2 regions of the Rummeliibacillus sp. JY-2-4R genome follow, and region 2 is predicted to be linked to the other one. Evidence: riboswitches for the same ligand, from Rfam matches in the RefSeq annotation. Region 2 holds a riboswitch; the other holds the start of a gene.
What was found. A riboswitch is a leader RNA that binds a small molecule or an ion and turns the genes downstream of it on or off. The one in region 2 is predicted to bind glycine.
Positions count from the first base shown of each region.

Region 1: another riboswitch for glycine. It lies ahead of gcvT (glycine cleavage system aminomethyltransferase GcvT); the one in region 2 lies ahead of ACWV26_RS08200 (amino acid permease).

Region 1 is NZ_CM132623.1:2,623,848-2,640,468, reverse strand. Features, by position in the region: gene ACWV26_RS12930 (MBL fold metallo-hydrolase) at 1-20, shown strand, start outside; gene ACWV26_RS12925 (DUF2626 family protein) at 150-392, opposite strand; gene ACWV26_RS12920 (helix-turn-helix transcriptional regulator) at 527-1,222, opposite strand; gene comGA (competence type IV pilus ATPase ComGA) at 1,528-2,559, shown strand; gene comGB (competence type IV pilus assembly protein ComGB) at 2,519-3,592, shown strand; gene comGC (competence type IV pilus major pilin ComGC) at 3,610-3,918, shown strand; gene comGD (competence type IV pilus minor pilin ComGD) at 3,893-4,366, shown strand; gene ACWV26_RS12895 (hypothetical protein) at 4,356-4,661, shown strand; gene comGF (competence type IV pilus minor pilin ComGF) at 4,648-5,085, shown strand; gene ACWV26_RS12885 (hypothetical protein) at 5,063-5,290, shown strand; gene ACWV26_RS12880 (shikimate kinase) at 5,437-5,949, shown strand; glycine riboswitch at 6,097-6,192, shown strand; gene gcvT (glycine cleavage system aminomethyltransferase GcvT) at 6,458-7,558, shown strand; gene gcvPA (aminomethyl-transferring glycine dehydrogenase subunit GcvPA) at 7,580-8,929, shown strand; gene gcvPB (aminomethyl-transferring glycine dehydrogenase subunit GcvPB) at 8,922-10,400, shown strand; gene ACWV26_RS12860 (rhodanese-like domain-containing protein) at 10,650-11,030, opposite strand; gene ACWV26_RS12855 (lipoate--protein ligase family protein) at 11,138-11,971, shown strand; gene ACWV26_RS12850 (vitamin B12-dependent ribonucleotide reductase) at 12,142-14,706, shown strand; gene ACWV26_RS12845 (HAD-IA family hydrolase) at 14,788-15,372, shown strand; gene ACWV26_RS12840 (hypothetical protein) at 15,438-15,785, shown strand; gene ACWV26_RS12835 (DUF1385 domain-containing protein) at 15,823-16,621, opposite strand, start outside.
Region 2 is NZ_CM132623.1:1,678,859-1,695,479, reverse strand. Features, by position in the region: gene gcvH (glycine cleavage system protein GcvH) at 1-220, opposite strand, end outside; gene gcvT (glycine cleavage system aminomethyltransferase GcvT) at 249-1,361, opposite strand; gene glyA (serine hydroxymethyltransferase) at 1,416-2,666, opposite strand; glycine riboswitch at 2,897-3,000, opposite strand; gene ACWV26_RS08200 (amino acid permease) at 3,089-4,480, opposite strand; glycine riboswitch at 4,650-4,727, opposite strand; glycine riboswitch at 4,731-4,832, opposite strand; gene ACWV26_RS08195 (pyridoxamine kinase) at 5,189-6,037, opposite strand; gene ACWV26_RS08190 (hypothetical protein) at 6,582-8,552, opposite strand; gene ACWV26_RS08185 (YfhE family protein) at 8,963-9,100, opposite strand; gene ACWV26_RS08180 (hypothetical protein) at 9,536-9,700, shown strand; gene ACWV26_RS08175 (helix-hairpin-helix domain-containing protein) at 10,348-10,815, opposite strand; gene ACWV26_RS08170 (type II restriction enzyme) at 11,556-12,842, opposite strand; gene ACWV26_RS08165 (type II restriction endonuclease) at 13,199-14,110, opposite strand; gene ACWV26_RS08160 (DNA adenine methylase) at 14,184-15,086, opposite strand; gene ACWV26_RS08155 (DNA-methyltransferase) at 15,083-15,871, opposite strand; gene ACWV26_RS08150 (MutH/Sau3AI family endonuclease) at 16,075-16,621, shown strand, end outside.

The DNA.
Region 1 (16,621 bases), 940 kb from region 2:
CTTTTTTAAATGGATTTTAGATTAAAAAAGCTTAATTAGCCATATCATTTGTTTATATGATGTTACTTTCCTTAACATGGATAAAAAATATTGCGAATAAAAACTAAGAGAAAACAAAAAGACAGTCAAGTGACTGTCTTTTTGAACTATTAATGTTCTAAACCTGGTACGTGAATGAATGTAGCGTAATACGTGAATCCAGCAAAGAATACTGTTAAGTACGCACCAAAAATGTACATATACATACGTTCTGTAAGGTTTAAAAAGCCTAATAGAAGGAAAAATCCTGTGTTAGCTACGAATAATAGCGAAACCTCTTTCATACCACCTAAATAAAACATAACTGCGAAAATACCTGTCCAGAAGCCGAGCACTTTATACATATTGTCCATGTACGATTCCCTCCTTTACGTAGACACAATAATCTCATAATTATTATAAATGATTTTCATGATACATGTAAACCGCGAGTTAAAAGACTTCGTGAAATTAGTGTATAGTATAAGCAAAAATATAGTATATTTTGTTATATCTCAACATGATAAGTACAATAATCACAACTATTTGTCATACTTTCAATTTGAAGAAAATCCTTTACTTCAAAAAGGTAATCAAACTGTCCTGTTAGATACGATTCATGTAGATCACATATTAGTTGTGAATGCTTTTCTACTTCATTTAGAAATGGACAATTATAAACAGCAAAGGAAATCGTCCTTCCATTTGGTGTATCCTTTATTAGAGGTACGTAGCCAATTAATGATGCCGCTTCGGTGATATACTCAACTTTTTGTTCAAATGTTAAGAGGTTTTTATCTTTGCCATGACTTGAGAGAAGATTTTCCATAACTTCAGTTCCTTTTTTATGGCAAATTTTCTTTCCAATACGTTTGGCATCTTCACCAAATTCTGAGAGAATCTCAAGTGTCCAATCTAATAGCTCATTATAATTTCGTTTTGGAAAAGACAAAGTTATGCCTTCTTGTGCGGCTTTATACTTTCTTCCTGGCCGACCACCCTTACCGGTTTTTTCATATTCCGAATTAATTATCTCAATCTCATTTAACTTCGTCAAATGGAGTCTCGCTACATTAGGGTGAATTTGAAAGCGTTCCGCAATATCCTGAACAGAAAAGGCCCTCTTTTCTTGAAGCATAAATTGATATATAGAAAATCTTGTCTCATCAGATAGTGTACTGGTAACTTTAAGTTGATTAATCATATAACTATTTCACCTCCAGTGTAATCATTATTATTATAATTCAATAATGTAATAATACAATTTTATCAGTAATAAAGGTTTTATACTTCTGTAAATTATGATTTTTTTGTGTTATTTAGGGATTGCACCTCTATAAACAATCGAAATATCAAATATTTCAGTTCTATTGTACTAAAGTTGTTGAGCGATGGGAAAATAGTCATGTGCTTTGTAGAAATAAATCCTTCCTTTTCCAATATAGACCATGTATAATATTGTTAACAGGTAACGAGCGGTCATTACTTGTAAGGTTGAAGGGAGGGAATATGTCTGTTACTGAAACAATAATTGAACAAAAAGTTATGCATCTACTCCAAAAAGCAATAAAATTTGGTGCATCAGATTTACACGTTATGCCAACAGAAAATCTATATGAAATATATTTTAGAAAGTACGGCCAGCTAAATGCGGCTGGAAAACTTCCCCAAGACTTAGGAGATCGAATGATTTCTTATTTGAAATTTTTATCCTCATTAGATATTAGTGAAAAAAGAAAACCCCAAAGTGGCTCATTCGAGCAAAAATACAACAATCAACAGATTTCTTTTCGTGTATCAACATTACCATCAGTTTTTTTAAAAGAAAGTCTTGTAATTCGCATCATGCTTCAAAATCGTACATTGCCTATATCTGCGTTAAGTTTATTTTCTGATTCAGCAAAACTATTAGTTCAACTCGCAGAAAAACCTCAAGGTATTTTATTTGTAACTGGTCCAACTGGAAGTGGAAAATCAACAACTTTATATTCTTTAATCAATCATCTAGCGAGTAATCATCATAAACATATTATTTCTTTGGAAGATCCAGTAGAAAATAATCAATCGAATTTACTACAAATTCAAGTGAATGAAAGAGCTGGAGTAACCTATGCGGTCGGATTAAAAGCAATTTTAAGACATTCCCCCGACGTGATTATGATTGGTGAAATACGAGATCGTGAAACGGCAGAAATCGCAATCGAAGCTGTATTAACTGGTCATTTTGTTGTTACGACAATTCATAGTAAAGACACAGTAGGGTGCATTTATCGTTTATTAGATTTAGGAATATCACTTGAAGAACTTAAACAAACAGTTTTAGGTGTTGTTGCACAGCGGCTTGTTTACTCCAATACGATGCAACAAACAAAAGCTATTTATGAAATACTAGCAAATCAATTTTTAGAGGATGCTTTTAGAGCTATTGAATATGGACATTCTTATCAACTTCCTGATGAATATACATTAAAAGGACAGTTGGAAAAGGGGGTAAGATCTGGTGCAATTACCCTTAGACCTAAGGAAAAAACATATAGATAATATGTTTAACAAAAGAAAAGCTCCGTTAAGAGAGCCTGCACAATTATTAAAAAAGATGAGTGTTCTGTTAAAAGAAGGATATACATTTTCAGATTCTTTATTTATGTTAATGCCTCATCATATTAAGAATATGTCTGAGATAGAAAATCATCTTTTGAAGCAATTACGAAATGGATCGTCAATGACAGATGTTCTGAAAGTATTAGGAATACCCAATATTTATCTAATGACCATATTAGTTGCAGAACAGCACGGGAAAACAGTACAAGCATTACACACCGTAGCAATTCAATTGGAAAAGAAAGAACGGAATAGGCAACAATTATTAAAATTACTAACATACCCAATCATGCTATTTATATTTCTAATCTTGCTATTTTGGGCTTTTAGAACGTACTTTTTACCGAATATGTCGTTTATGATGAATAATCGAGCTTCAGAAGGTAATGTTCAATTGACATTATCCTCATTCTTTTTACACTTACCAGATTTATTTATAATTTTAGCTGTTTTATTTGTTTCACTATTAATTTTCTTCTGGAGTTGGCTACGGAAAAAGACTCTAAAAGAACGGTTGGACTTATTGTTGAAAATTCCAGTTGTGAATCGAAATTTCAAATTACAATTGACTCGACAATTTTCTTATGAATTAGGAGGGCTAATTGAAAGTGGAATATCTATGCAGGAAGCGCTCGAAATTCTTCAAAAACAGAAATTGCAACCCTATTTAGCGAAAATTGCAGAAATGATTCAGAAGAGAATAATCTTTGGAGAGTCCTTATCAACTGCGATTGAGAGAGAAAATTGTTTTTATAAGGGATTTAATGCACATGTCCTCCATGGTGAACAAGGAGGGAATTTAGGGAGAGAATTACAGATTTATAGTGAATTTCTTGTTAAACGAACAGAAAATAACGTAGAGCGGACTCTTGCTTTTGTCCAACCATTACTTTTTCTGATCGTTGCACTTTGTATCTTAGGCGCTTATTTAGCTATTTTATTGCCAATGTACGAAATGATGGATCTTATTTAAAAGGGGGAGTGTGATTTATGAAAATAATGAATCAAAAAGGTTTTACTTTAATTGAGATGTTAATCGTGCTTTTTATCATTGCCATATTAGTTCTCATTGCCATTCCGAATGTTACTAAACATTTTGCAACAGTCGATCAAAAGGGGTGTGACGCATATGTCAAAATGGTACAAGGACAGGTAGAAGCTTACAGAATTGATTTAGGAGAATATCCTTCATCAACTAGCCAATTAGCAGATGCAGAATATCTAATGACGGGTGATTCGAATACTTGTAAAGGGAAAACGATTACGATTACTGATGGCAAAGTTGAAGTCTCAGATTAAACGTATTTACAAAAATCAAAAAGGTTTTACATTGATTGAGATGTTATTAGTTCTTTCAATTACTATGATTATTTGTATGATTGGTATTAATGTATGTAAGAAACAATTTGATCGACAACTAGAGGACCGCTTTATCCAAGAATTGAAAACTGATATAGAATTGACTCAGGCCTTGTCATATGAGTATAAAAGCTCTACGTATTTATATGTTCCAAAAGAATTAAGTGAAATTCGAATTTATGTATCGAAAATAAATAAAGAAAAGCCGATAATTGTTAGACAATATTCAAAAAAAATCCGATATCATCATACTGGTAATATAAATGTTGTACAATTTTCAGAAAACCATACGGTCGCTAAGGCGGGGACCATGGTTTTTAGTGTAAACGGTAGGCTTACGAAACTCATTGTGTATCTAGGCGAAGGAAGGGTAAAAATTGTTCAATGAAAAAGGACATTCGTTGCCAGAATCATTACTGGCATTTGTCATTGTTATGCTTATATTTGGAACATTATTGCCGTTCTTTTATCGTCTTGAGACATCCCTTTATAGCAAAAAGTTAAGTCTTCATGCTGCAGAAGCAGCATTGTATGCAGCTGGCAATATTAAAAAGTTTCAAAAATATCAAGGTGAAATTGAGATAGATGAAGTGATTTATTATTGGGAAGGAGACGAAAGTCAAGTTTGTATACAATACACAAATATAAAAAGCGAAAGGCTATGTGTAAATGCGAATCCTTAGTTTAAAGGAAGAAGGGGGTTTTACATTATTAGATTCATTGCTCCAACTAATGATTTTGGTTCTGTTTGCCCATTTCTTTTTACTATTTTGTACTTGGTATAGTCAAAAAAGCAAAGGAATTCTTAATAGTAGTGAATTGCAATGGGAGTTGTTCGCATTTCAATTACAAAATGAATTAACCGAAGCAGAAGAAATTTATTATGATAAGAAGAGTATTCATTATTTCACCGAAAATAGAGGGGATGTAGCAGTGCATGCAATCGGAATGGGTGAATTAAGACGAGACGAAGGGTATCAACCTTTATTATTTGGAATTCGAGATGCTAATTTTGACTATCGTAATTATGTGGTCAATATGTCTGTCTACTTTGCAAATGGGGATGAAAGGAGTAGAGTATATATTGTACCGAATGTTCAGAAATGAAGAGGGTTTTTTACTGTTAACTGCATTGATTTTCCTATTTTTTGTTACAAATTTACTGTTATCTGCTAGTACATCATATGAATCACATTATAGAGCATATGATGCTTTGAAAATCGCAGCTATTGATCAAACAAAAATCGTATTAAACTCTATTCAATTAGAAAATGAAAATATTGAAAATAAAACGGTTAGTAGCTCAAATTAATATGAATATTTGACATAAACTCCTAAATTTCTTATATTTTTTCTCATCCTTGAATGATTTATTGGAATCGACAAGTGTTCATGCTACTATAAATAAAAGTGATATAAAGTTGTAAGGCATTTGCTTTGTCTAAGAAGGTGAGAAAAATGAGAAAAGTATATTTAGTTGGCTTTATGGGGAGTGGGAAAAGCGCAATTGGCAGAAGACTCAGTTATTTTCTAAGAATGCCATATTACGACATGGATAAAGAAATCGTGAGAAGGGAAAAAATGGCTATTCCAGAGATTTTCGAGCAAAAAGGGGAAGATTATTTTCGTAAAATAGAAACGGAATTTTTGCGAGACTTCCGAGATGAATTTTGCATTATTTCAACTGGTGGTGGAGTTGCGATGAATGCAGAAAATAGAAGAATTATGCGACAAACTGGATTAGTGTTATTTTTAGATGCGACTTTTCCTGATATTTGGAAGAGAATTCACAAAGACAAAAATCGACCTATTGTTCAACGTTCAACGAAACAAGAGTTAGAAGATTTGTTTTACCAGCGTAGAAGATATTATAAAAGTTCAACACATATAACGATACGAACTGAAGGAAGATCATTAAGACAAATTGTTGAATACGCAGCATTCCAAATTACCAGACTGAAAGGCGAATGATTTTACGGTCTGTAAGTTTATTATTCGTCTTTGAAACATTTTTCATAAACTTATTGCAGTTTTCGTAATTCAATGTTAGGATATAGTCAAGCAATCCTGTTATAGAACATTGAAATGAAATGAACCAAGATTTATTCTTGGAAGCGGATGATTGTACGGGGAGAGAACGCAAAAATTGCGTCGCCGAAGGAGCAAGTAGCAAAGTGCTATGAATCTCTCAGGCAAAAAGACTCGTAAGGGACGCAACTCTGGAGAGAGCTACTCTAAGTAGCCACCAAAGAGGCCAACCGTAATGGTTAAACTTTCAGGTGCATGGGACAGAGAAATCCAAAAATTGGATTTCTCTGTCTTTTTATTTAAATGCTGAACGCGTCCGAACGAAGGAAGATAGCCTAAGTACGTCGAATCGTACGGCGTACTTAGGCTATCGAAATCACATCATACTGTGTACTTTCGAGGACCTGGCGCGTGGAGCTGGATAAGACTATGAGGATTAGGGGGCAACAAAATGGGAACAGAATTAAAACATACACCATTATTTGATTCATATGCAAAATATGGCGGTAAAACAATTGATTTTGGTGGATGGGATTTACCTGTGCAATTTTCTTCTATTAAAGCTGAACATGAAGCTGTTCGCAAAAATGCGGGGTTATTCGATGTTTCGCATATGGGAGAAATCTTTGTTGAAGGTTCAGATAGTTTAGCTTATTTGCAAAATTTAGTGACAAATGATGTTTCAAAAGTTGCAATCAATCAAACACAATATACAACAATGTGTTATGAAGATGGTGGAGTTGTAGATGATTTACTAATCTACAAACTAGAAGAAGCTAAGTATTTATTAGTTGTAAATGCAGCAAATATTGAAAAAGATTTTGATTGGATGAAAAAACAGGCTTTTGGAGATGTGACAATCACAAATCGTTCAAGTGAATTCGGTCAATTAGCACTTCAAGGACCTATTGCATTAGAAGTGTTACAACAATTAACTGAAACGAATCTTCAAGAAATCAAACCATTCCGTTTACAACAACATGTAAATATAAAAGGCTACGATACTTTAGTATCTCGTACTGGTTATACTGGCGAAGATGGTTTCGAAATATATGCTTCCAATGATGCAATTGTTGCACTTTGGGATTTAATCTTACAAGCTGGAGAATCAAAGGGAGTTCTTCCTTGTGGTTTAGGTGCACGTGATACTCTTCGATTTGAATCATGCCTTCCATTGTATGGACAAGAATTATCAAATACTATTTCACCACTTGAAGCAGGTATTAACTTTGTCGTGAAATTAAATAAAGAAGATTTCATCGGTAAGGATGCATTACTCGCTCAAAAGGAAAATGGTGTGCCAAGAAAAAGTATTGGCATTGAAATGATTGACAAAGGGATCCCTCGTCATGGATATAAAGTCTATAAAGGGGAAGAAGAAATCGGTGAGGTAACAACAGGTACACAATCGCCACTAACTAAACGTAATATTGGGTTAGCACTTGTGAAAAGTGAATATGCGGTTGTGGGCCAAGAATTAGAGATTGAAATTCGAAATCGTAGACTTAAGGTAAAAACGGTAGAAACACCTTTTTATAAACGCCAAAAATAAAGTGAAGAGAGGTTTTATTGCATGAAACATCGCTATTTACCAATGACTGAACAAGATCAGCAAGATATGTTAAAGGTTATTGGTGTATCATCAGTTGATGAATTATTCGCTGACATCCCAGAAAAGATCCGATTTAAAGGTGAATACAATATCAAACCTGCAAAATCAGAAACAGCATTATTAAAAGAATTAGCTCAACTTGCAAAACAAAATGCAAATAGTGATGAGTATGTCTCATTCCTAGGAGCAGGTGTGTATGATCACTATAAACCTGTTATTGTAGACCATGTCATTTCTCGTTCTGAATTTTATACTGCTTATACACCATATCAACCTGAAATTTCTCAAGGGGAATTGCAAGCAATCTTTGAATTCCAAACAATGATTGCTGAACTAACAGGTATGGATCTTGCAAACTCTTCTATGTACGATGGAGGAACAGCACTTGCAGAAGCCGGAATGCTAGCCGCAGGTCAAACTCGTCGAAAAAAACTGTTAGTATCAGAAGCGGTACATCCAATTGCCCAAGATGTTGTAAAAACTTACGCATATGGTCAATCCATTGAAGTGGTTACTGTACCGTTAAAAGATGGGAAAACAGACTTAGAAGTGCTTGAAAGTTTAATTGATAATAATACTGCAGGTGTCATGGTACAATATCCAAACTTCTATGGACAAATCGAAAATGTTCAGGCAATTTCTGATGCAATTCATGCAGTGAAAGGTCTTTCAATTATTTCAAGCAATCCATTATCATTGGGAATTCTAACACCTCCTGGCAAAATGGGAGCAGATATTACAGTTGGAGATGCTCAACCATTTGGTATTCCTGAAGCTTTTGGTGGTCCACATTGCGGTTACTTTGCTACAACTACAAAATTAATGCGTAAGGTTCCTGGTCGTCTAATTGGAGAAACAGTAGATGAAGAAGGCCGTCGTGGTTTTGTACTAACGCTACAAGCACGTGAACAACATATTCGTCGTGAAAAAGCTACTTCTAATATTTGCTCTAACCAAGCATTAAATGCATTAGCAGCGTCTGTAGCAATGACAGCACTTGGTAAAAAAGGTGTTCAAGAAATGGCAAAACAAAATATTCTAAAAACGCATTATGCAAAAGAAGCTTTTGTACGTGCTGGATTTGAAGTACCTTTCAATGGCGCTCATTTCAATGAAATTGTTGTTAAAGTAAATGGTTCAGTTGAAGAATTGAATACAGCTTTATTGACAAAAGGTATAATTGGTGGCTTTAATTTAGGTAAAGTAAAACCTGAATTAGAAAACCATGTATTAATTGCTGTTACTGAACAACGTACAAAAGAAGAAATTGATGCACTTGTTCAAGAAATGGGGGCTCTTCAACATGCATAAGGAAAATCAACCGCTTGTATTCGAATTATCTAAAGAGGGTCGCGTAGGTTATAGTTTACCTGAATTAGATGTTCCAGAATTAGAATTATCTACTATTTTACCAACAGCAGCTATTCGTGAGGAAGAGGCTGAATTACCAGAGCTATCTGAATTAGATATCATGCGTCACTATACAGCACTATCACGCCGTAACCATGGTGTGGATTCAGGATTCTATCCACTTGGTTCATGTACAATGAAATACAATCCAAAGATTAATGAATCTGTTGCAAGATTCCCTGGTTTTGCAAATATTCATCCTTTACAAGAAGAAAATTCAGTGCAAGGTGCACTTGAATTAATGTATGATTTACAACAACATTTAATCGAAATTACGGGTATGGATGAAGTAACACTTCAACCAGCTGCTGGTGCTCATGGCGAATGGACTGCACTTATGATGATCCGTGCATTCCATGAGACAAATGGAGACTTTGGACGTACTAAAGTGATTGTGCCTGACTCAGCGCATGGAACAAACCCAGCATCTGCATCTGTAGCAGGATTTGATATCGTCACTGTAAAGTCTGATGAAAATGGTCTTGTAAGTCTTGAAGATTTGCGCAATGTTGTAGGTCCAGATACTGCTGCTTTAATGCTTACAAACCCAAATACACTAGGACTATTTGAAGGAAATATTCTAGAAATAGCAGATATCGTTCACGGTGTTGGTGGTAAAGTTTACTATGATGGCGCGAACCTTAATGCGGTAATGTCAAAAGCGCGTCCTGGAGATATGGGATTTGACTGTGTTCATTTAAACTTACACAAGACATTTACTGGTCCTCATGGCGGCGGTGGTCCTGGTTCTGGTCCTGTTGGTGTTAAAGAGGATTTGATTCCATTTTTACCAAAACCAGTGCTAGTTAAAACAGAACAAGGATATCATTTTGATTATAACCGTCCACAATCTATTGGCCGTGTAAAACCTTACTATGGTAACTTTGGTATAAATGTACGTGCATATACTTATATTCGTTCCATGGGTCCAGATGGCTTAAAAGCTGTTACAGAAAATGCTGTTATTAACGCGAACTATATGATGCGCCGTTTACAACCATATTATGAATTACCTTACAATCGTCATTGTAAACATGAATTTGTATTAAGTGGTAGTCGTCAGAAAAAACTGGGCGTACGTACGCTTGATATCGCAAAAAGACTGCTAGACTTTGGCTATCATCCACCAACAACTTACTTCCCATTAAATGTGGAAGAGGGTTTAATGATTGAGCCAACTGAAACAGAATCTAAAGAAACATTAGATGCTTTCTGCGATGCGATGATTCAAATTGCAAAAGAAGCAGAAGAATCACCAGAGATTGTTCAAGAAGCGCCACACACAACTGTTATCAGTCGTCTAGATGAAACACGCGCTGCACGTCAACCAGTCTTAAAATACGTAAAACCTGCAAATCTTGTTGAAGCATAATTCAATTGATTAATTATTCAGACGAGGATTCTCCAATCCTAATAGGAATGGAGATGAATCGTCTTTTGTTTATGTAAGATTTATATTAAAAATTGTAAATTTATGTTTTAATCTATTTGGAATAAATATATATAGATTTGAGTTTCTTCCTATTATATATATTTAGGAAATGATATGGGAAATAAATAATGTAAAAAGAAAAAAGCCATTTCTTTTTTTGGAAATGACTTTCTTTTTTTGAAGAAAAGATTATTTAACTTTAATTTTACCGTGCCAATTTTTGTAGCCGCCTTCTAATTGATAAACTTCATTATATCCTTTTTTCTTTAAAAACATGGCAGCACGTGCACTACGTGTAGCATTTTGGCAGTAAAGGTACACAGGTTTATCAGGACGAAGCTCATGAAATCTATTACGCAATTGCGTAGTAGGTAAGTTACGAGCACCTAAAATATGGCCACTCTCAAATTCTTTTAATTCACGAACATCGATTAATTGCGCTTTACGATATCCTTGTTTAAATTCTTCTTCATTTAGTGTAGTAACTGCTTTTTTTAAGCGGAAAGCGTTAATTAATGCGTAAATAATGATTACGCCAAGAACGATTAATATTGAATATAACCAACTCAAAATGACTTACCCCTTTCTATCTATAAATATTATTATAAAAGAAGAACTGGCGATAGTCCAATGACTTTGATAAAATAGAAAAGTTGATATAAAAGGGAGACGATAAAATGAAAACAAAGTGGTATTTTATAAATTCTGGACCTTGTAGCCCATCTTACAATATGGCTTTAGACCAAGCATTACTACATTGGCATAGTAAAGGCTTAATTCCTCCGGTTATTCGTTTTTATGAATGGAATCCTGCAACACTATCAATCGGTTATTTTCAACGAGCACAAAAAGATATCGATTTTGAACAATTACATAAATTAAATTTAGGCTTCGTAAGGCGCCCAACAGGTGGTCGTGCAGTTTTACATGAGCATGAACTTACCTATAGCGTCATTGTTTCCGAAGAATACCCAGACATGCCTAAAACGATTACAGAAGCTTATAGAGTAATCAGTGAAGGTTTATTATTAGGTTTCCGTAACCTTGGCTTGGATGCTTATTTTTCCATACCTGATTCCGATGAAAAAAGAGAAATATTGAAAAAACCTAAGAGTGCAGTTTGTTTTGATGCACCAAGTTGGTATGAACTTGTCGTAGAAGGAAAAAAAGTTGCGGGTAGTGCTCAAACAAGACAAGAAGGCGTAATTTTACAACATGGCTCAATATTAATAGATTTAGATGATGAAAAATTGATATCTCTTTTCAAATTTCCATCAGAAGCTTCGAAAGAACGTATGCGCAAACATTTACCACAAAAAGCAATTGCAATTAATCAATTAGCGAGTCGTAAAGTAGATGTTGAAACTTGCACAAAAGCATTCCACAAAGGATTTGAGGATGCACTAGATATTGAATTAGTTCCATATGAATTGACACAAGAACAACAAGATTATGTTGAAAATCTTGCAAAAACTCGTTATGAAAATGACGAATGGAATTTTAGAAAATAATAGGTTTTTAGACTTATTTTTCATAAGTTTTTAAATAAAATGTCGATAAAGGTAGATATGACAAGGATTCTCGCAAAAACTCTCTATTTGCATTTATTATCAATATATAGTATTGTTATTAAATGAATTAGCACTACATATTGTGTTTTAATAAATAGGGAGGCGATGATATGGTACTTGCATCACAGCATAATCATCAAACAATCGACATTGAACAATTAAATAAGGACATACAACAATTCCCCCAAGTCCATCCTATAACAGAAGAAATGCACATTACGCATAAAGGTGTTTCTAAATTAGTGATGATTGACCGTTATTCTTTCAAAGATACTGAAAAGAAGACATTAAAAGCGGGGGATTTTGTTGTTTTAACAGTAAAAGCAGATCCGAAGTTTCCTGCTCGCGGTCTAGGATATATCGTTTCAATTGATGGAGAGAATAAGAAGGCGAAAGTGTTAATAGAAGAGGATTATCGTAGCGCAATAGATGATCCAGAAGAGCAAGTTGCAGGAATTGTTACTCGTTCATTAGATGTCATTGAAAAGCCTCTAGAAGTGTTTTACGAACAAATAGCAAAGCGTAATGCAACTGGTTTAGCATCTGTAGAAAAAACAGAAGAAAAACGAAAAGAATGGTATGAGAAATTCTATCAACAACTTGTAAGTCTTAACTTTATCCCAGCAGGACGAGTTATCTATGGGGCTGGTTCTGGCACTGAAGTAACTTACTTTAACTGTTATGTAATGCCGTTTGTACCTGATTCACGTGAAGGAATTAGTGATCACCGAAAACAAGTAATGGAAATTATGAGCCGCGGTGGTGGGGTTGGTACTAATGGTTCAACATTACGTCCACGCAATACGTTAGCTCGTGGTGTAAATGGTAAATCTTCAGGATCTGTTTCTTGGTTAGATGATATTGCTAAACTGACACATCTTGTTGAACAAGGTGGTTCTCGTCGTGGCGCACAAATGATTATGCTAAGTTGTAATCACCCTGATATTTTTGAATTTATCATTTCGAAAATGCAAAACCCTCGAATTTTAAGATTCTTAATAGAAAATACAAAAGATGATGAAATCAAACGCTTAGCTAAAGAAAAACTAAAATTTAAGCCTTTAACAGAGCAAGAAAAAGCTATGTATCAAGGTATACTAAACTATAAAAATATTCCAGGCTTTGGTGGCTTCAATGAAATGATTTTCAAAGACGCTGAAACAAAACTACGTGATGGCGGTACTTACAGTGTAAACAATCCAGAATTCTTAACTGGTGCGAATATATCCGTTACTTTGACAAATGATTTTATGGAAGCAGTAGAAAATGACAAAGATTATGATTTACGATTCCCATTTGTAGAAGACTATGATGAAAAAGAGATGGAGTCATATAACACAGAATGGCATAAATGTGGTGATGTCCGTGAATGGGAAGCGATGGGACATGCAGTTCGCACATACCGAACGATCAAAGCGCGTGAACTTTGGAATTTGATTAATATCTGTGCAACGTATTCGGCCGAACCAGGTATTTTCTTTATTGACAACGCAAATGATATGACAAATGCTAAAAGTTATGGACAAAAAGTTGTAGCTACAAATCCTTGTGGGGAACAACCTTTAGCGCCTTATTCTGTATGTAATTTAGCAGCAGTGAATCTTGCTCAATTTGCAGATAAAGAGACAAAAACAGTGGATTTTGAAGCATTAAAAGAAACTGTTCGTGTAGGTGTGCGAATGCAAGATAACGTAATTGATGCAACACCATACTTCTTAGAAGAAAACCGTGTGCAAGCATTAGGTGAACGACGCGTCGGCCTAGGTGTAATGGGTTTAGCAGATTTACTAATTTACTGTGAAAAAGAGTACGGCTCAGAAGAAGGTAATATTTTAGTAGATGAAATCTTCAAAGCCATCGCGGTGACTGCATATGAAACATCAACAGAGCTTGCAAAAGAACGCGGAAGTTTCCCGTTCTTAGTGGGGAAAAGCGATGGAGAAACTGCCGAACTTCGTAAACGTTATATCGAAACAGGCTATATGAAGAAAATGCCAGAAGACATCCGTCAAGCAGTACTTGAAAGTGGTATTCGTAATTCCCATCTATTAACAGTAGCTCCTACTGGTTCTACGGGAACAATGGTTGGCGTTTCAACTGGTTTAGAACCATACTTCTCATTTACTTACTATCGCAGTGGTAGACTTGGTAAATTTATCGAAGTGAAAGCAGATATTGTACAAGAATACTTGACAGCACATCCAGATGCCGATGAAAACAACCTACCTGAATGGTTTGTTACGGCAATGGAATTAGCTCCGGAAGCACATGCGGATGTACAATGTATCATTCAACGTTGGATTGATAGCTCTATTTCTAAAACGGTTAATGCTCCTCGTGGATATACTGTTGAACAAGTACAAAAAGTATATGAACGTTTATACAATGGTGGAGCAAAAGGTGGTACTGTTTATGTTGACGGTAGCCGTGATTCACAAGTACTTACACTGAAAGCAGAAGAAAATGTTATGGATGACATCATGACAGAAGAAAAAGTGGTAGAAAAACGCCCAATAGTACTAGTTGATACAATTCAAGATTTACGTTCAACAAATGTGACAATTGGTTCTGAAGTAGGAAACACTTGCCCTGTTTGTCGCCAAGGTACAGTCGAAGAATTAGGTGGCTGCAACACTTGCACAAATTGTGGCGCCCAACTAAAATGTGGACTATAATTCTTTATATTGAATTCAAATTGAAAATCCAAGTATGTATTAAAAGCATACTTGGATTTTCTTACATTGGAGTGAAACAAATTGAATATTTTATGGGATTTTGATGGAACTATATGTAATACATATCCTGCGTATGCGAAACTGCTAGTTGAAACCATTCACCAAAGAGAAAGTTATGAAAACGTGATGAAGCATTTAAAAGTTTCCTTTGGCTATGCATTTGACTATTTTCAATTAACAGATCAAGAAATTTCACAATTTACTAAAGAAAATCTTGCCCTGCAAATGGAACAAATGCCTCCATTTCCGAATATTGAGTTGGTTTTACGTCAAGCAGATTGTAATGTAATCATGACACATAAAGAACGACAAGTAGTAGAAAAAGTTTTAGAATTCTATCATTTAGACCGTTATTTTGCAGAAATTGTAACGACTGAAAATGGATTTGCAAGAAAGCCAAATCCAGCATCCTATCAATATCTACATGATAAATATAATTTAACATTAGCAATCGGTGATAGAGAATTAGATTTAATACCAGCAAAAAAGGTGGGATTTTCAACTTGTATGTTTCAAGGAAATTGTGCTTCTGCTGATTTTACAATACATGATTATATAGAATTCTTTGATGCATGGGAACAGTTTAAGAATCAAGAGAAAGTCTAGATATTGTTTCTTTTTGCATTCTTATTCATGTTAAAATAGAAGGAACTGCAAGGAGGAAGAGTTTCATGTATAGTAAAATTGCCGGTATTGTATTCCCGGCTTTCACCATGCTTACGCTTACTGTATTAGCTATGTTTGGAGCATTTGGTGAAGGTGATGTCAATAAATCTTTCTTTTTATTAGGCTTAACGATTATATTCCCTTTGGCATTTTTAGTTCAAGGTATTTCATGTGCTATTAATCGTATTAATCCACTAATTGCGCTAGGAGTTTCGCTTATTGCATATGCCTTAGTCATTTACACAATGTTAGATCAATCCTATTGGAACTTTGCTATCTATTATTTGATATTTTGGCTTGTTCCGTATTTCATTATTAAAATTGTGAAAATGAGGAAAGAAAATAAGAAATAAAAATGCAAGGCATCAAACTATAGATGCCTTGCATTTTTTATACAACTTGATCGGGTATTTGCGATGGGTCTTTTTCAATTTCTAGTAACTTATTAAACGAAGCAATTGCAACTTCTACTTGTTCGTCATTTGGTTCTTTAGTTGTTAGAAGTTGAAGCCAAAGACCAGGATAACCTAAAAATCGTAAAATAGGAATATTACGACAAGCATTTGTAGCTTGTAACACTTCAAATGCTACCCCGAGTACAACTGGGATGAGCAAAATTCGATCTACTATTCGTAGCCAAAATGGATCGGTGGGTACGAAGAAATAAAGTAACATGCTTACGATTACCGTAAATAAGATAAAACTACTACCACAACGATAGTGTAACCGCGTTTGAGCTTGTACATTTTCAACTGTTAATGGTAGGCCATTTTCAAAGCAGTTGATTACTTTGTGCTCGGATCCGTGGTATTGAAAAACGCGTTTTATCAATGGCGTAAGGGATACAAAGTATATGTAACTCAATAATAAAATTAACTTAAAGCCACTTTCTAAAAGTATTTGTTCCGTTTTGTTGGGTAACCATGCATGAAATAGTTGTGCTAAAAAAACAGGAATTAAAGTAAAAATAAATTTTCCAAAGAGAAAGGATATTACGCCAACTGCTGCAACACCAAGCCATATCTCCAACTTTGAACGTTCCTTTTTTTCTGAAGTATCCTTATTTTCTTCTCCGGGATTTACATTATATCGCTCACTCGCAAACTGCAAATGTTGCGTACCGTTCGCCGCAGATTCAATTAAAGCTATGATTCCACGAACAAAAAGAATCTTTTTAAACTTTTGAAGC
Region 2 (16,621 bases):
CAGGAGAAAAAACATCAGAAACGGCTTTAACAGACTCGATTGATCCCATAGATTCATTTGCTGTTACTTCAGTATCAATTTCAGGGTTTTCAACAAAAACGATATCTCCTAATTGCTCTTGTGCAAATTCAGAGATTCCTATACGCACGCGATTTCCTTCTAATGGTAATACCCACTCATGGTCCTGATTAAATAGTAAATTTGCTGTTACATTCGTCATTATTTTTTCTCCCCTTCACCAATGTTTTCTATCCTTTTTTATAAAACGGTGTTTTCACAACAACCGCGTCAATCAATTTATTTCGAACTTCCACTTTTAGCTGTGTTCCCTCTTTCGCTTGTTCTGTAGAGATCAGCGCAAGACCTAAACTTTTATTTAAAGTTGGAGACTTAGTTCCAGATGTGATAAATCCAATTTCTTCTTCACTTTCTGAAAATACTTTGTAACCATGACGAGGAATGCCTCTTCCTGTTACTTCAATCCCAACTATTTTTCGTTTTAATCCTTCTTCTTTTTGTTTTAATAGGCTTTCTTTTCCAATAAAATCGCATTCTTTAGCTGTTTTGACAGCAAATCCGATCCCTGCTTCAAGTGGGCTAATTTCGTTTGAAAGCTCTTGCCCATAAAGTGCAAGACGTGCTTCTAAACGAAGTGTGTCACGTGCACCTAATCCACATGGTTTTAAACCATCTGCACTACCATTTTCAAGAAGCTTTTCCCAAAGAGCTTCTGCTTGTTGGGCTGCTAAATATAGTTCAAAGCCATCTTCACCTGTGTATCCTGTACGAGATACTAGAACATCTGTAATCTCTTCAATTTTGACATGTTGAGCAAATTGGAAGCTGCCGATTTGGCTTAAGTCTGTATCCGTTAATTTTTGTAAAATAGCTTCTGCCTTTGGACCTTGAATCGCAAGTTGAGCCACATCATTTGAAATATTTTGAAGTGTCACTTCGCCTTTTACATTTTGCTTCATCCAGTCATAATCTTTTTCAATGTTTGCTGCATTTACTACAAGCAAATATTTTTCATCTGCTAATTTGTAAACAAGTAAGTCGTCCACTGTAGTACCATCTGGGTAGCACATAGCTGTGTATTGTGCCTTATTGATGGCAATCTTCGTTACATCATTCGTAACGAGATAGTTGATATAGCTTTCTGCATCTTTTCCATCAATAAGTATTTCTCCCATATGGGATACATCAAATAGTCCGGCAACATTTCGAACTGCTTCATGCTCTTCTATAATGCTTGAAAACTGTACTGGAAGTTCCCAGCCGCCAAAGTCAATGACCTTTGCTCCAGATTTTTTATATGATTCAAATAGTGGCGTTCGTTTTAAAGTTGTTTCAATACTCATTTTGGCACCTCCGATTAAATTTCCTGCGCAATAATTGTTATTTCAGTTATCCTCTTATACGTTCACTGGTTGTTGAACCAATGGGAATGCTTCGCAAATGGCTTTTGTTGTCTCTTTTGCTTTTTTAAGAACGTCTTCGTCTCCGTTACTCTTTAGGACTGAAGCAATAACTTCACCTATTTTCACCATTTCCTCTTGCTTCATGCCACGTGTAGTTAAAGCAGCTGTTCCCATACGAATACCGCTTGTGACAAATGGGCTCTCCGGATCAAATGGAATTGTGTTTTTATTGACTGTGATTCCTGCTTCTTCTAATAACTTTTCAGCAACTTTCCCAGTTAAGTTCCATGGGCGTAAATCTAAAAGGACTATATGATTATCAGTGCCACCAGAAACAAGTGATGCCCCTTCTTTTTTCAATGTTTCGCTTAAAGTTTGAGCATTTTCAATGATTTGCTGTGCATAAGTTTTGAAGCTTGGTTGTAATGCTTCATTGAAAGCAACCGCTTTAGCAGCAATGATGTGCATTAATGGTCCACCTTGAATACCTGGGAATACGGCTTTATTGATTTTTTTGATTAACTCATCATCATTTGTTAAGATGATTCCGCCGCGTGGTCCTCTCAATGTTTTATGTGTTGTACTTGTAACGACATCTGCATATGGAATTGGTGATGGATGAAGTCCTGCTGCAACAAGACCAGCAATATGTGCCATATCCACCATGAATTTTGCTCCTACTAGATCAGCAATTTCTTTAAAGCGAGCAAAATCTATGACTCTTGGGTAGGCACTTGCACCAGCAATAATCAATTTTGGTTTCTCTTTTTTCGCGATTTCTTCTAGTTCATCGTAATCTATCAATTGCGTATCTTCTTTTACGCCATAGGATACAATGTCAAACCATTTACCTGAAATGCTAACAGGGCTACCATGAGTTAAGTGACCGCCATGAGAAAGATTCATCCCCATCACTTTGTCGCCTGGTTCAAGTAATGCATAAAATACGGCAAGGTTTGCTTGTGCACCTGAATGTGGTTGAACATTAGCATATTTTGCACCAAACAATTTCGTTAGGCGCTCAATTGCTGTTTGTTCTGCTACATCAACAAATTCACATCCGCCATAGTAACGTTTACCTGGATAGCCTTCTGCGTATTTGTTTGTCATGACACTTCCCATCGCTTCTAGCACATCTTCGCTTACAAAGTTTTCTGATGCGATCAACTCCAGTGTTTGATGTTGTCGATTACTTTCCTGTTCAATTGCTGCAAAGATGGCTGAATCATTTTGTCGTAAACTCATGTAAATTCCTCCTTCAAATTTGGTTTTGGTAGTACCAAACAATAGCACTTCACCTTACTACGAATCTACTTTTCTATGTATAGACAAACCTTTTTTGGACGCAAAAAAGGACAGAAAAGGGAAGCCGTAGCTTGATCCCTTCTCTGTCCTTTTACCTGAGAGTTTAACTCCTTTGTTTATGGAGTCTTCCCCGTTGGTGGCGTAATACTATGTCGCGCTCTCCAGAGGTGCGTCCGGTTGTAGTTCCTTCTACCTGAGAGATTTGTTCCAAGGGTTTTTTTAGAACTTGCTCCTTCGGTGGCGTTTGCTTAATGCACTCTCCTACAACCATCATCCGCAATATTGTTTTGTATATTCAGAATAATTTCAATATTGCGTGATGTCAATATTTATTTTTTATTTTCATATATTTTCTTCTTTAATCAAATTTCTTCTACAAATGATTCCTCAGTTGTTTGATCCACCATTTCTGCATTTGGCTTTCTTAGCTTATAAACGGCAATCAACATGATAAACCAAACAGGCGTTACGAATAAGGCAACACGAGTGTCTTGCGCAAATGCAAGTACCACAAGTACAAATGCAAGAAAAGCAAGGATTACATAATTTGCAACTGGATATAGTGGCATTTTAAATTTGTTTGCTTTTGCTAGTTCTGGTCTTGTTTTGCGATATTTCATGTGACAAATCACTGTGATTCCCCAAATAAAGATAAAACATACTGTAGAAACACTAGTAATTAGCGTGAATACCCCTTCTGGAATTAAATAATTCAAAATAACTGATATTAAAATAATCGTACTTGAGAAGAACAATGCATTAGAAGGCACTTTACGTGCATCCAGTTTGGCAAATTTTGCAGGTGCATTTTTTTCTCTTGCTAATGAAAAGACCATTCGGCTTGTACTGAAAATACCGCTATTACATGCAGAAGCTGCGGATGTTAGTACAACGAAATTGATAATACCTGCAGCTGCAGCGATACCAACTGACGCAAAGACTTGTACAAATGGGCTCTTCGCAGGATCAAGTGCGCTCCACGGATAAACACTCATAATAACAATAAGTGCACCAATGTAGAAAATGATCACTCGAATAGGAATGTTATTGATGGCTTTTGGAATTACTTTTTCAGGATCTTCTGTTTCACCAGCTGTAAGACCTACAAGTTCAATACCAACAAACGCGAAAACGACCATTTGGAATGATAGTATAAAGCCATTCATACCATTTGGGAACCATCCATCATGACTCCATAGATTCGTGAAACTAGCTGCACCCGAATCTGTATTGAAGCCTTTTATAATCATGACAACCCCAACGACAATAAGAGCAATAATCGCGATAACTTTAACTAATGCGAACCAGAACTCCATTTCACCGAAAAGCTTAACAGTAGCAAGATTCATACATAACAAGATGACAAGTGCGATTAAACCTGGCATCCACTGCGGTACATTAGGGAACCAATACTGCGTATAAATGCCAACTGCTGTTAAATCAGCCATCGCAATGGAAACCCAGCAAAACCAATAGGTCCATCCAGTAATAAATGCTGCCATATCCCCTAAATAATCATCTACAAAATCAACAAACGAATGATAGTTTAAGTTAGATAATAGTAATTCTCCTAGTGCACGCATGATTAAGAAACAAATAATACCTGTAATCATGTAAGCAAATAAGATAGATGGTCCTGCTAAATGAATTGACTTACCAGCACCAAGAAATAACCCTGTTCCAATAGCACCACCAATAGCAATAAGTTGTACGTGTCTGTTTTTTAGACCTCTTTGTAATTGTTGTTGTTCCATACGATCATCCTCTCAACTTTAATAAATTTGAATCTAGGAAACTAGTGATCATTGTAGATTACTAGCCCCTTCCAAAAAACTAAGAGTTTCACGACAATTGTTAAACAATGAAAACAAATTCCCCCTTCTTCTCAACAAAAAAAAGAACAGAAGAAGGCCTAATCACCTTCTCTGTCCTTTTACCTGAAAGTTTATCCCACAAGCTTCGTGGGTCCCCTTTGGTGGCAATAACTTGCACTCTCCAGAGTTGCGTCCTATATTGGTTCATTTACCTGAGAGATTTACTCCAATGGTTTTTTTGGAATTTGCTCCTTCGGTGGTGTTTCTCTTCACTCTCTCCCAATATAATCATCCGCATATTTTGTTTTTGTGTTATAATACAGGAATACGTTAGATATTTTACAAAATTCATATAATTCAAAACGTATTCTTTCAGTAACCCACTTTTTTGATTTCAATAGTGGTTACCACCCTTCATCAAACTATTAATAAAGGGCTTTCATTTATTATATTTCAAAGTTCACAAAAAAGAAATATATTTTTTCTAAAAATTTCGAATATTACAAATAAAGGAATGTAATTAGGATTATTTTCACTCATTTATCCCAAATCCTCATGTGGTTTATATAAAGCTAGCTACCTTAAAAATTCAAAACACCACAAGGCGGGATAACAATTACCCATCCTTGTGGTGTTTTTACTATCATTTTATAATAACATCCCTAAATATTTTTCGAAGTTCACGCCTTCTACTTTTGGAATTTCTTCCATAGAAGAATCTTGAATAGCCTTGTTAAGAAATTTTTCAGCAAGTTGGACCGATTCTTCCAAATCCTCTCCGCGCATCATGCCACCCATAATGACGGAGGCAAATAAGTCTCCTGTACCAGAATAGCTTTGCCCGTTGTACGGCATTGCATTATAAAACGTTCTATTTCCATCCAAATACATATTTCCAATATAACGCTCATTTGAATTTTCATTTGGTGGATTGACGCCCGTAATAATCACTTGTGCACCTGTTTCTTGCTGCAATGTGTTTCCTGCTTCCTCAATGGTTTGTAGGAAGTCTTTTTCGTTTGTATAACTATGTAACTTCTCATAAGATAACCCGGTTAATAAACAACATTCCGTTACATTCGGTGTGATCACATTTGCACATTTCACCAGTTCCCTCATGCGCATAAGCAATTCCTCTGTAAAAAGCTTATAAGCCTCGCCCATATCTCCCATTACGGGATCTACTAGCAACCGTGTTTTATCTGATTTAAATGTCTCTAAAAAGCGGAAAATATTATTAATTTGCTCCCGACCCGTTACAAAACCAGTATAGATGCCATCAAAACTTACATTCATCTTGGTCCATTCATCTTCAAAATAGTGCATTTTATCTGTAAAATCTTCGCAAAAAAAGCTCGAATAACCGGTCTGCGCAGACAAAATAGCAGTTGGCAAAGGACACGCTTGTACCCCCATTACCGAAAGAACCGGAATAGCAGCTGTCAATGAGCATTTTCCAAAAGATGATAAATCCTGTATTACTGCAACTTTTTTCATAGTGGCCTCCATTTTAAATATCTTGAAAATTAAAGTAGAAAATCTTTATTAACAGTATAGCATCCTTTATTCGTTGAGAATGTATAAACATAAATGCTTCTTTAAATTCTAATTAAATTAGGACATTATTTGTTGTATTCGAGGATAATATTTCCTAAAACGCGGATGTTTTTTCTGGAATCACGAATAATCGAACTCAAATCGCGGATGATTCATCGTAAATCGCGGATGTTCGCTTGTTACACCTATGAATATTTTCAAAAACTTGTATTCAAAAAGATTTACATAATTCCAGTTTAATTCATTCTCTTAATGCAAAGAATTTCTTTTTAAGTAGACTAGCAAGGTTTATAAAATAAAGATGTTCACTCTCAATTATACACAATAAAGTAAATAGTACTTTTAAAAAAGTTGCTGTTTAAGATAGTTGTTTACACTAGTGACTTTTAATATGTAAACAAAAAGACCGTCGACGTGGGTGTATCGTACGGTCATAATAATGATTTTTAATGGTATTCCTTCATAAATAACTCATTCTTCATGTTTATAGTGATGGAGGCCAAATATATTGTTTTCCCCAACTCTCTCTTGCAAGGCTTTCAATTTGTTCAATAATCTGAACATCAACGAGGGATGCGTCCCCATGTTCATAAGGGTTATAGTGGAAGACATACATACGAGATACAAATTGGGCAAATGGAAGTGAGGCTTCCCCTTCCTCTTCACCATGATTTTTTACAGACGGCTCAATTCCTTGTCCCCAGTTTTGGCCACTGTCATTGTTCGGATTGTAAAAATAAACCCGATATTCACCTTCTTTATCTTGGGCAATACGCTGGATGGAAACGGCATGAAGCCCCAACAACTGGCCATGAATATCCGTTATAAAAATACCTACAGGGTTTGGATATATGAGTTCATACCCATCGTTATACTCAGGATGATGAGTGGCATAAAACAATCGGACAAACCTAGAATAATTGATGACTGTTCTTGTTAGTGGATCAATAATACTGGCAAACCCGCGTTGAATCCAGTCTCCGTAAAATTCAGGATTTACCCATTTATGTCCATCCTGTCCTCGAAGCAATGTCCTTTTCATCATTTCGTTATAAATCTTATCAAGATGTTTCACTAAAACCTTGGATACTGGATCTAGTTCTTGATGTATTTCTGAAGCAACCCCTTCCACTAATAAAGATGAATGAATAATATCCCCTTCAAAAACCATATGAATATCGTTATCCCTAGCAGCACGTGCAATAAACTCGAGCAATTGGCCAGCGTCATGCTGTGACCATAGGCTAATTGCGCGTGTAGACTGACATGTGGGATTCATTCCTTGACCTACCCCTAAAGGCTGACCTAACACGCTTAACGTTCCGGACACTAGAATAGCATTTGCCGTTAATCCCTCGCACTTTGTTTCAGGTGTTAACAAGATTTCCTGCACTTCTGGATGAATCTCAAGTTCCAGTAAGCGTTGAATTCCTAGCGTAATCGGTTCCTGAGAGAGCAAACCTCTATTTAACACTTTCGCCAGTCCATAAATCGACTGGGCTGTTTGCGGATAAATAGAATCTTGTATCAACTCATCAACAAGCTCACGATGATCATGTAAAAGCGCTTGCCCTATTTCAGTCAATTGAAGAGCTGCAGGTAACAAATCAGAATGTTCACGAGCTAAATATCTGAGGAGCACTGCATGATAAGGGGATACAAGTCCCGTTTCGACGATTGACAGCCCAAACGATTCTGCTTCCTTTACCAACTCTTTTTTGGTGGCATCTTTTAAAGCCGCTCGATATTCATTGAAGTCATTCGCATGTTTGCTTAAATGACTTGGCGTTGTGATAGCATTTACATATTGTTGTAGAGAAGATTTCACTTTCTCATCAATGTTTGATTCCATAATCTGTTGTGCCATCGTAATCATGTTGAGTATTCGATTAACCATAATTGGACGCTGTATTGTAAGACGGTCGATTTCTGACACGATTTTCTTAGCAATTGCTTGAAAGGATAGTTCCTCCCCTAAGAAATGAAAGAGCCTTTCAGCTCGTTCAATATGTTCACCAGCATTCACTCTCGCCTCTTCTGTTTCTGGTGGAAATAAAATATCGAGATTTAAAGCTAATACTTCGTTTAAAAAATCTTTTGCTTCTTGGGCAGTTAATTCCTTATGTTCATATGTTCCTTTTGCAATGGCTAGCATTCGCAGCTCACTAAGCAATTCTACAATTGAATTCACACCTTTTAATTTTAATGAACCACCAACTAGAGGTGCTTGAAGTTTTGAAGCATTCTCCCAAGGTCCATTCAAAAACACACCTGCTTCATCAAAACGATGAGCATAATGAAACAATTCCTTTATACCTTCTTCTGTTTGAGTTAGTTCACTAGCCTGCCTGAAAACTTCTTTTTGATAATTGCTTTTCAAATACGGATCTGCCTGTCCAAGCAGATCCAGCGTCTGTTCAAAATTTGGTAATACTGATTTATCTAGAGCCTCCATCTTCCATTCCTCCTCATTCCTATTCAAAAATAAAAGTAGATGAATTATGTTATAAAATTCCGTCTGTAATTCCACTAATATCCAGTAATGTATAATTTATTTCCCTTAATTAAATCTTTCAAACTCTCATTTTTTTAAAAATTATTGCTTTCGGTCCAAATCTTTTACGAATCGTTGTCTAGTTTTCTGACTTTTGTGCTAGTAAAGATTTATTTAGTGCTAGCATTCTTAATGAATACTTTAATAGAATGAGTAGATTAATATGTAGAAATTTCGATTATTTTATCTAGTGTTACTTAGTGTAAGGAGGTTCTTGTTATATTAGAAGATATATTCAAGTGGATTAGAGGATGTGATTATCCGAAATAAAATGAACCTCAAATTAGCAAATTTGAGGTTCATTTTTGTTATTACTTTTTCGTGCGTTTATCCTTCTCATTCGCAGCGTCAGCACGTTGAAAATCTTTTCGATAGAGAATTTCTTGCATAGATGTTAGTCCATTATATTTTGTTGTGAAATGCTGAGGTGGTAACTTTTGGTCCTTCACAATGATCACTCCTTTCTTTATCTTCTAAAAGTTTTTCCTTTGGAATAGATGGATATACCATTATTTTTTGTAATGAATGAATTTAGTCAAGATGAACCAGGAGGATTTATTATTTCAAAAGGTATTTCTGTAATTGAGTAACTTTTTGTGTTTTTCTACTATTTAATTGGAATCATAGGTTGTGTTGGTTATTTTCTTATTGCAAAATGTTTTTTATATAGACTGGCGAGGTTTATAAAAAGAAAAGAAATTTATAAACAGATGGTGTTTTCGTTACCAAAATTTTAAACTTTCTTTGAAAACTTGCTCTCTTTCTTACTAGTTACTATATTGTCATAGCGAATTTTATAAAAATGATGTTTCATTTAGTAAAACACGGGTATATATATGACATAAGAAAATTAAATTATTAAAACATTAAGGAGTTGCATGTAGATGACAAAAGTAGTTTTAGTAAATGGAGAATATTTAGCAATCTTAGATGAAAGACAAGAAGTACACACGAAGAAGTTGCCTGAAGGATTAGAACTTGGACCAATGGGTGAAGTCCAATACGACCAAAAAACCGGAGAAATTATTGTTGATGGTCAGGCCATTTAAGCTCTTTTCACCATTAGCTACATAGAAAGCCTACTCATTATTATTGGATAATGAATAGGCTTTTTGTGTTTGAGTAATTGGATCTCATTCAATTCGCTCATTTTTGCTGGTAATTCGTTCTTTTGACGCTTTAATTCGCCCTTTTGATGCTCCAATTCTCCCTTTTCATCTTGCTATTCGCTCTTTTCTAAATTGCACTCTCACTATATGAAATTTAAGTCTCCGAAAAATCCGAATTAAATCTATTTATAAATATTTAGACTAGCGAGGTATATAAAATTAAATCGAAGATAATATACGGTGATGATTGGCAATTGTTTGGTACAATGTGAAAATACGAGATGGAAAAATTGGAAGTCTTATGATTTGAAATATTAGTAATACCATATAGGGTTAATAACTTAAGGATGGGTTATTTTAGATTTAATGATAAAAAAGCTCTAATCCCGTGTAAGACTTGGATTAGAGCTTTTGGATTTAAAAACATTTATGAACACAGTACGTACTAAGTATGAATAGGTTAAAGTTAAATTTTGCTTTCTATTGCGAAACCTCTAAGTGAAAGAGGATAATGATGTGTCTTGATGAATTCTCGTTATTGGATAGGCGAAGCTATATTAATAGGAAAAGACTTTCTTTCAAACAGATTAGTTTTTCACTTCATACCATGCGAGTTTAGGTCTTGTATCAGGATAGCCGTATTGTTTACGATCATTCTTTCGTTCTTCTGTAAAATCAAACCAACTTTTATCACTCTCTGGATCGTTAGCATAATAGACAATGCAACGAAATGCATCTTCTAGGCAGGGATCTTCCCAGTATTCACACTTTTCTTCCCAACGATTAAATAACTCAGAACCTTTCATGTTCTTTATTTCACTCAGCGAATTGTAACCTAAATCCACTACCCTTTGCGCCACTTTTGGACCAATAGAAGGAACGGTTTGAAATATAGCTAAAGCTCGTAAATATTTTGCCCTCTCCATTGTCACTTCCAAACATTGAGATAATATTGATAAATCCATACTCGAAATATCTTTTAATTTAATTTTACAAGCTTTTAATTTTGCTCTTTCTTCACTAGTCAAAGGAAGTTTTGGAGTAGAATTCGGCACAGGTTTCACCTTTCATACATGTTCTTCAAGTTTCTTTAAACTGCTTTCTACAAAAATCCATAATCTTAAAAAATTCTCTTCTGATTTATCCACAGCTGAAATAGTACAAATAGCAATGCGGAGTGGATTATACATGTCTTATGAAATAGCAACACTATGGATTATTATATATTCAAGAACTTTTTTCGGTTACCTAGAATTTATACCTCATCCCCAATTAATTCAACAATTATCATGTCATTGAATGTTGTTTGGCGCTCTTCAATGTTGCTTATATCGTTCCACTCAATTTTATACTCATGGTTCAGATGATACGTTATGTCATTCTTACTGTCGGTTTTTGGATTATTGCATCAACCTGTTCCTAAGAAATTTAATATAGGATTAAAGACAACAATATCCATTTCTATTTTTAGAAGTTTCTTTTGCCAATCCAAAATAATTGATGTTTCGTTCTAATTGAACTTTATATTCTTCTTTTGGCAAATTGGCTCTTAAGAAGATTGCCCATTCAAACTGTATACTGAACTCATTGTTAATTTCCATATTGCCTTTTGAAACTTTGCGATAAACTTAACTTGTAAATCCACACCAGTCACCCTTACATTAGTTAACCCTTTTGAAACGGATCCTTCTGGTGTGAAACTATACTCTCTAACCCTTTTTAAATCAAATTTATCATCGTAAAAACGGTAATTCATTAAAACATTGGATTTTTGAATCTTATTCTTTTGAAGAATTTAATATCTTTCAGGCAATTCCCAGATCCAATTTACCCAGCTTTTTACTGTTGAGGCCCTTCGAATATAAGTAGATTGTGAATTAACATTGTACAAGTTTGAACTTTCCAGTATAGTTGCAATTTTTTTCTTATCTAATGCTGAATTTTTGAGTTTTTCTAAAAAGACATTTCGAAAAGCAATATGCTTCAATATTTCTTCAGCTAGCGCCAGGTATTTTTCACGTGGTTTGTAGGACATGATTCGTTTACCTTTTTTTGATAGGCGAATCTTAGTTACTCCATTTTCTCTCCATCTCTCCACCAATCCAAGATACATTGCAGCAGTTGAATAATAACCCGTTTGTCTAATGTCAAAGTCGTAGGTTTGGGTTATTTCGTCGTAGGTTAAGTCGCCATCGTGTAACAATCCTAACATGTCTATTACTCTTTCAAAACTATCGGCCTGCGGGAATGGTATTTCGGGTTCTGAAACTGGTTCAATGAATAATACTAAATTATGTATATCCTTTACAGTGATAGATTGTGAATTAATAATATAATCTCTTTGTTCTATCAAATGTATTGAATTGTATTCATATGGATTCTCAAATTCATACTTAAAGAAGCTAAAAATATCGTTTGAGTATGTAAAGAAAACAGGTTTTATAGCTTTATCTAACTTTGATTTCCATAAACGATAAGGATAATACAGTTGTCTTATTAGAAAATCGTCAACAGTTGTGTTTTTAGCTTCTACTATAACAAATTTATTACGACCCTCGTATCCCCCATCTATCTCTATTTGCGAATTTTCTACGTTGAAATTTACCAATTCTCCTTGTTTAGTCTTAATATCAAAATTAAATTTTTTTGAAGACATTCGTCCAAAAACAGTTGGTTTTACGGGTTCTCCTACAACATCATCTATAAGACCGGCAACTAATGCGCAGCTAAGAGCCGCAGATTCAGAATATAGGTTATTTGTATCAATAGACTCAATATAAGAAGGCAATTCAAACCTTTTTGGATTAATTCTTTTGTTGTATTTTACCTTCTCGTAAACATTAAATTTACCGATTATGTAACTGGAACGACTATTTGGAAGGATAGCAAGCTTATGCTTTTGAAACTGTTGAGGAAGATTACTAGAGTGGTCAAACTTAGTCATTAAGCGTGGTTCTCTATATTCTCTAATAGCATTTGCCGTTATTTCATAAAATCCCTTTTCTTCTACTTCATTTGCTATATCATATCTTTCAAATAATTGATTCCAGGAATTGTCAGTTTTACCAATTTTCTTTGTCATAGTATGTTACCAATCCCTCCTATATACTCTCTTTAATTCGCTTCTATTAATTAACGATTGTCTGTTAAAATCTGTATAACTCTGTGATGGAGTCAATTAAGGAACTTAGCGCGACTTATATGCTCTTTTTATCCAATTCAACAATATTATTTGAAAGTTTTGATGAATCCATTAACATTATTAGCTTGCAAAAAGCGATAGGGCTTACTGTGTCATTTGAGGAATCCAGATAAACAAATCCTCTTATAATATTGGAATAAAAAACCACCAAAGGCTATGGTGGTTTTTGTTTTATCTACTTTAGATTAACTTTTTCTTATGCACTTTTCAATATATCAAACAACACCTTGATAAACTTATGATCTTAAAATCTCACCTAAATACTCGTTGTTTAACATATTCAGATTAATGATATAGCTAATTTCACTAAAGGCCTCATATAAAGGTTTTTTTGCTGTATGCCATCCTTGGCCATCAGTGATCCATACAAATTGGATATCAGAGTTTTTCTTGAATATAAATTTACTCATTTCAGTAAATTCACCAGAAACAGATTTTAGTTTTGAACCTCCTCCACCATAATAATTTACTTCAATTATTGTCAATTTATTTTTTTGAGGATTATATACTGCAAAATCATGAGCTCTAATAGATTCATTATATGGCATATCAAAATTCCATTTGAGTTTTATTGCTGGTGAAGTAGCTTGAGCCAAATATTCAAGACCATTTTCTTCGCAAATACTTTTTACCTTTTTCTCAACTATTTGTTCCATAAAAGTGCCACTTCGATTTTTTCTTCCATTGCTGTCAAGACCAACTTCTACTCCCGTAACATAATCTACTAAACTACTTGTACAATGTTTAGTAAGAAAATCCAGTATTCCTGATTGTTCAGCAAAATCTACGTATTTCACTATATTTTCATAATCAATATTTATAAAGTCTAGATTTTCAAATTGTAAATTCGCATCTTCATCTAAATATAATACATCAAATTTATAGTCTCTAATTGCTAATAAAATAGGCAATGCTTTAATTAAATTTGGATACTCTTTAAATAGTTTTAATGCTTCATCATAAACATTTTCTTTTCCAATTAAATAATTTAATGTATTCAAAGAAATTTCCAATTCTCTAGAATTTCTATAAACTTTTTCCCAATTCACATAATATTGTGGTGTTCTATTTGTTAGGCTTAATGAATCTATTAAATAATCAAATCTTTTTTCTTTTGCTAGTAATGCATATTCCTTATATGTGTACAATTAAAATATCTCCTTTTTCATCTAATTAAAAGAATAAAACCACTAACTAAAAATTATTGTTAGTGGTTTAAAATTATCCAACTACCAAGATTTCTGAAACAGCACTTCTACTTTTAGATTTTGCAGCAATATTACGTGCAGCTGATATTCTATGAATTGTAAATCCTCCGTATAATTTATCAAAATATGGTTCGTCTGAATCTGGATTTTTGGGATCTGAATTACTTACAGCAAAATGTACTCCTAATTGTTTTAACTTTTTACAAAGTTGAGCTAAGTCATCCTGATCATCATCATTAAACCCATCCTTAGCATACGATGTAAATGCAGCGGATGCTGTAATAGGTTTATATGGTGGATCAAAGTAAATAAAAGTTTTAGAATTTACAAGTTCTAATACTTTATCATAATTTGCATGTAATATTGTTGTATGTTTTAGAATTTCATGGATGTTAATAATATTGTCTTGATCATAAATATTGATTTTGTTCTTTTGACCAAAAGGAACATTAAAACGCCCTGATTTATTAACTCGATATAATCCATTAAAACAAGTTTTATTTAGAAAAATAAATTGAGCAGCACGTTGAAAATTAATAGTAGTATCTAAATTTTCTACACCCTGATTGAAAAAATCTCTTATTTTATAAAAGAATAATTTTTTTTCCTCAATATCCACTAAAGAATTATATTCATTTTGTAATGAATTCATTCCTTCTATTAAAATCACTGGATCTTTTTGAATTGCTTTATATGTGTTAATTAAATCTAAATTAATGTCGATAATTGTCATTGATTTAAATTTGTAAGTTTGAGCTAAATAAAAAAACATAGCTCCCCCACCAACAAATGGTTCTATATAATGTTCCATCTCGTTTAAATTGACTGACTCGGAAACTTTTTCTAAAATGGTCTCTACTAATTTAGATTTTCCGCCAGCCCATTTTACAAATGGATTAGCTTTTTCTTTACTCATATTAATTCTCCTTGAAAGTTTGAAACACAATCATAAATTCTCTTTTGTGCTATATCTAAATATTCCTTTTCTATGTCTATACCGATAAAATTCCTCTCTAAATTTGCGCAAGCAACTCCTGTAGTTCCACTTCCTAAGAATGGATCTAAAACTAAATCTCCTTTTTTTGAAGATGCTCTAATAATACGCATTAATAGCTCTAGTGGCTTTTGTGTAGGATGCTTACCAAATTTTTTTTCGCTCGATTTAGTAGTAGAAAAAGTCCAAACATCCTTCATCTGTTTGTTGTTATTTTCCAATTTCATAGCTTCATAATCAAAGTAATGCTTACTTTTTTCGTTTTTTCTTGCCCAAATAATTGTTTCCGTTGAATGTGTGAACATACGACAGCTTAAATTAGGCGATGGATTAGATTTTTGCCATGTAATGTTATTTAATAATTTCATTTCTAATTTTTGCATACAATGGCCAATTGAATACATATTATGAAATGTTCCGGAAACCCAAATAGAACCAGTATCCTTAATGATTCTTTGTGCTTCTTTTAAAAAATCGAAATTGAATTCGTCCATTGTCAAATCTTTAGCTTTATCCCATTCTCCTTTATCAACTGAAACCATTTTGCCTGCTTGACAAGTTATTCCTCCATTTGAGAGGAAGTAAGGGGGATCAGCAAATATCAGATCAATACTATTATCAGGAATTTGTTTGAGAATTTCTAAAGAATTACCTTTTATTAACTTACAGCCTTCAATTTCATAATATGGCGAAATTTTATTAATCAAATTACTACCCCCTAATAACGCTAAATTATACCACATATGTTTTAGCTATTAATTTTAAATCAAAATAATAAATATATTCCATATTTGTATGTTGTCTCAAATCTCAATAAATATCCATATTCTTCTGCATATATTTATTCTACCTTATTTATTATATTATTTATAAAATAAAAAGTTTTATTTATAAAGAAAGGTGGATTTAATTGAAATTATTAACAGCTCTTAGAAAAATGGAAGATGAGCATATTAAAAATGTTCCTTTTAAGGATTTATTTAGTGAAATAAATATTGATAAAATAAATAAAGGGAAAGTTGGTCAACTACTAGAAATACTTTTGGGTCTTGCTAATACTAGTAATCCTTTAGATTTTGAAGATGGAGAGCTAAAAACAAATAAATCTAAGTTTAATGGTGAGCCATTAGAAACAATGTTTATAACCCAAATTTCTTCACATATCGATGAAATGTTCAATAATATTTCTTTCGAAGAATCATGGCTTTATAACAAAATCAAAAGAATGATTTATTTACCGGTAGTTAAGGAATCTTCAGAACCTGCAGATTGGTTTTTCAAGGAACCCATTTATTTCGAGATGTCAATAAGTGATCAATTCTTTAATCAGCTTCAAAATGATTATATTAGTATTGTTAATCAAATGCGAAATTCTATTGAAAATGGGGATGGCTTTTTACACACGGCTAACGGCGAATACATTCAAATTCGGACAAAAGACTCTAAACCATATCACC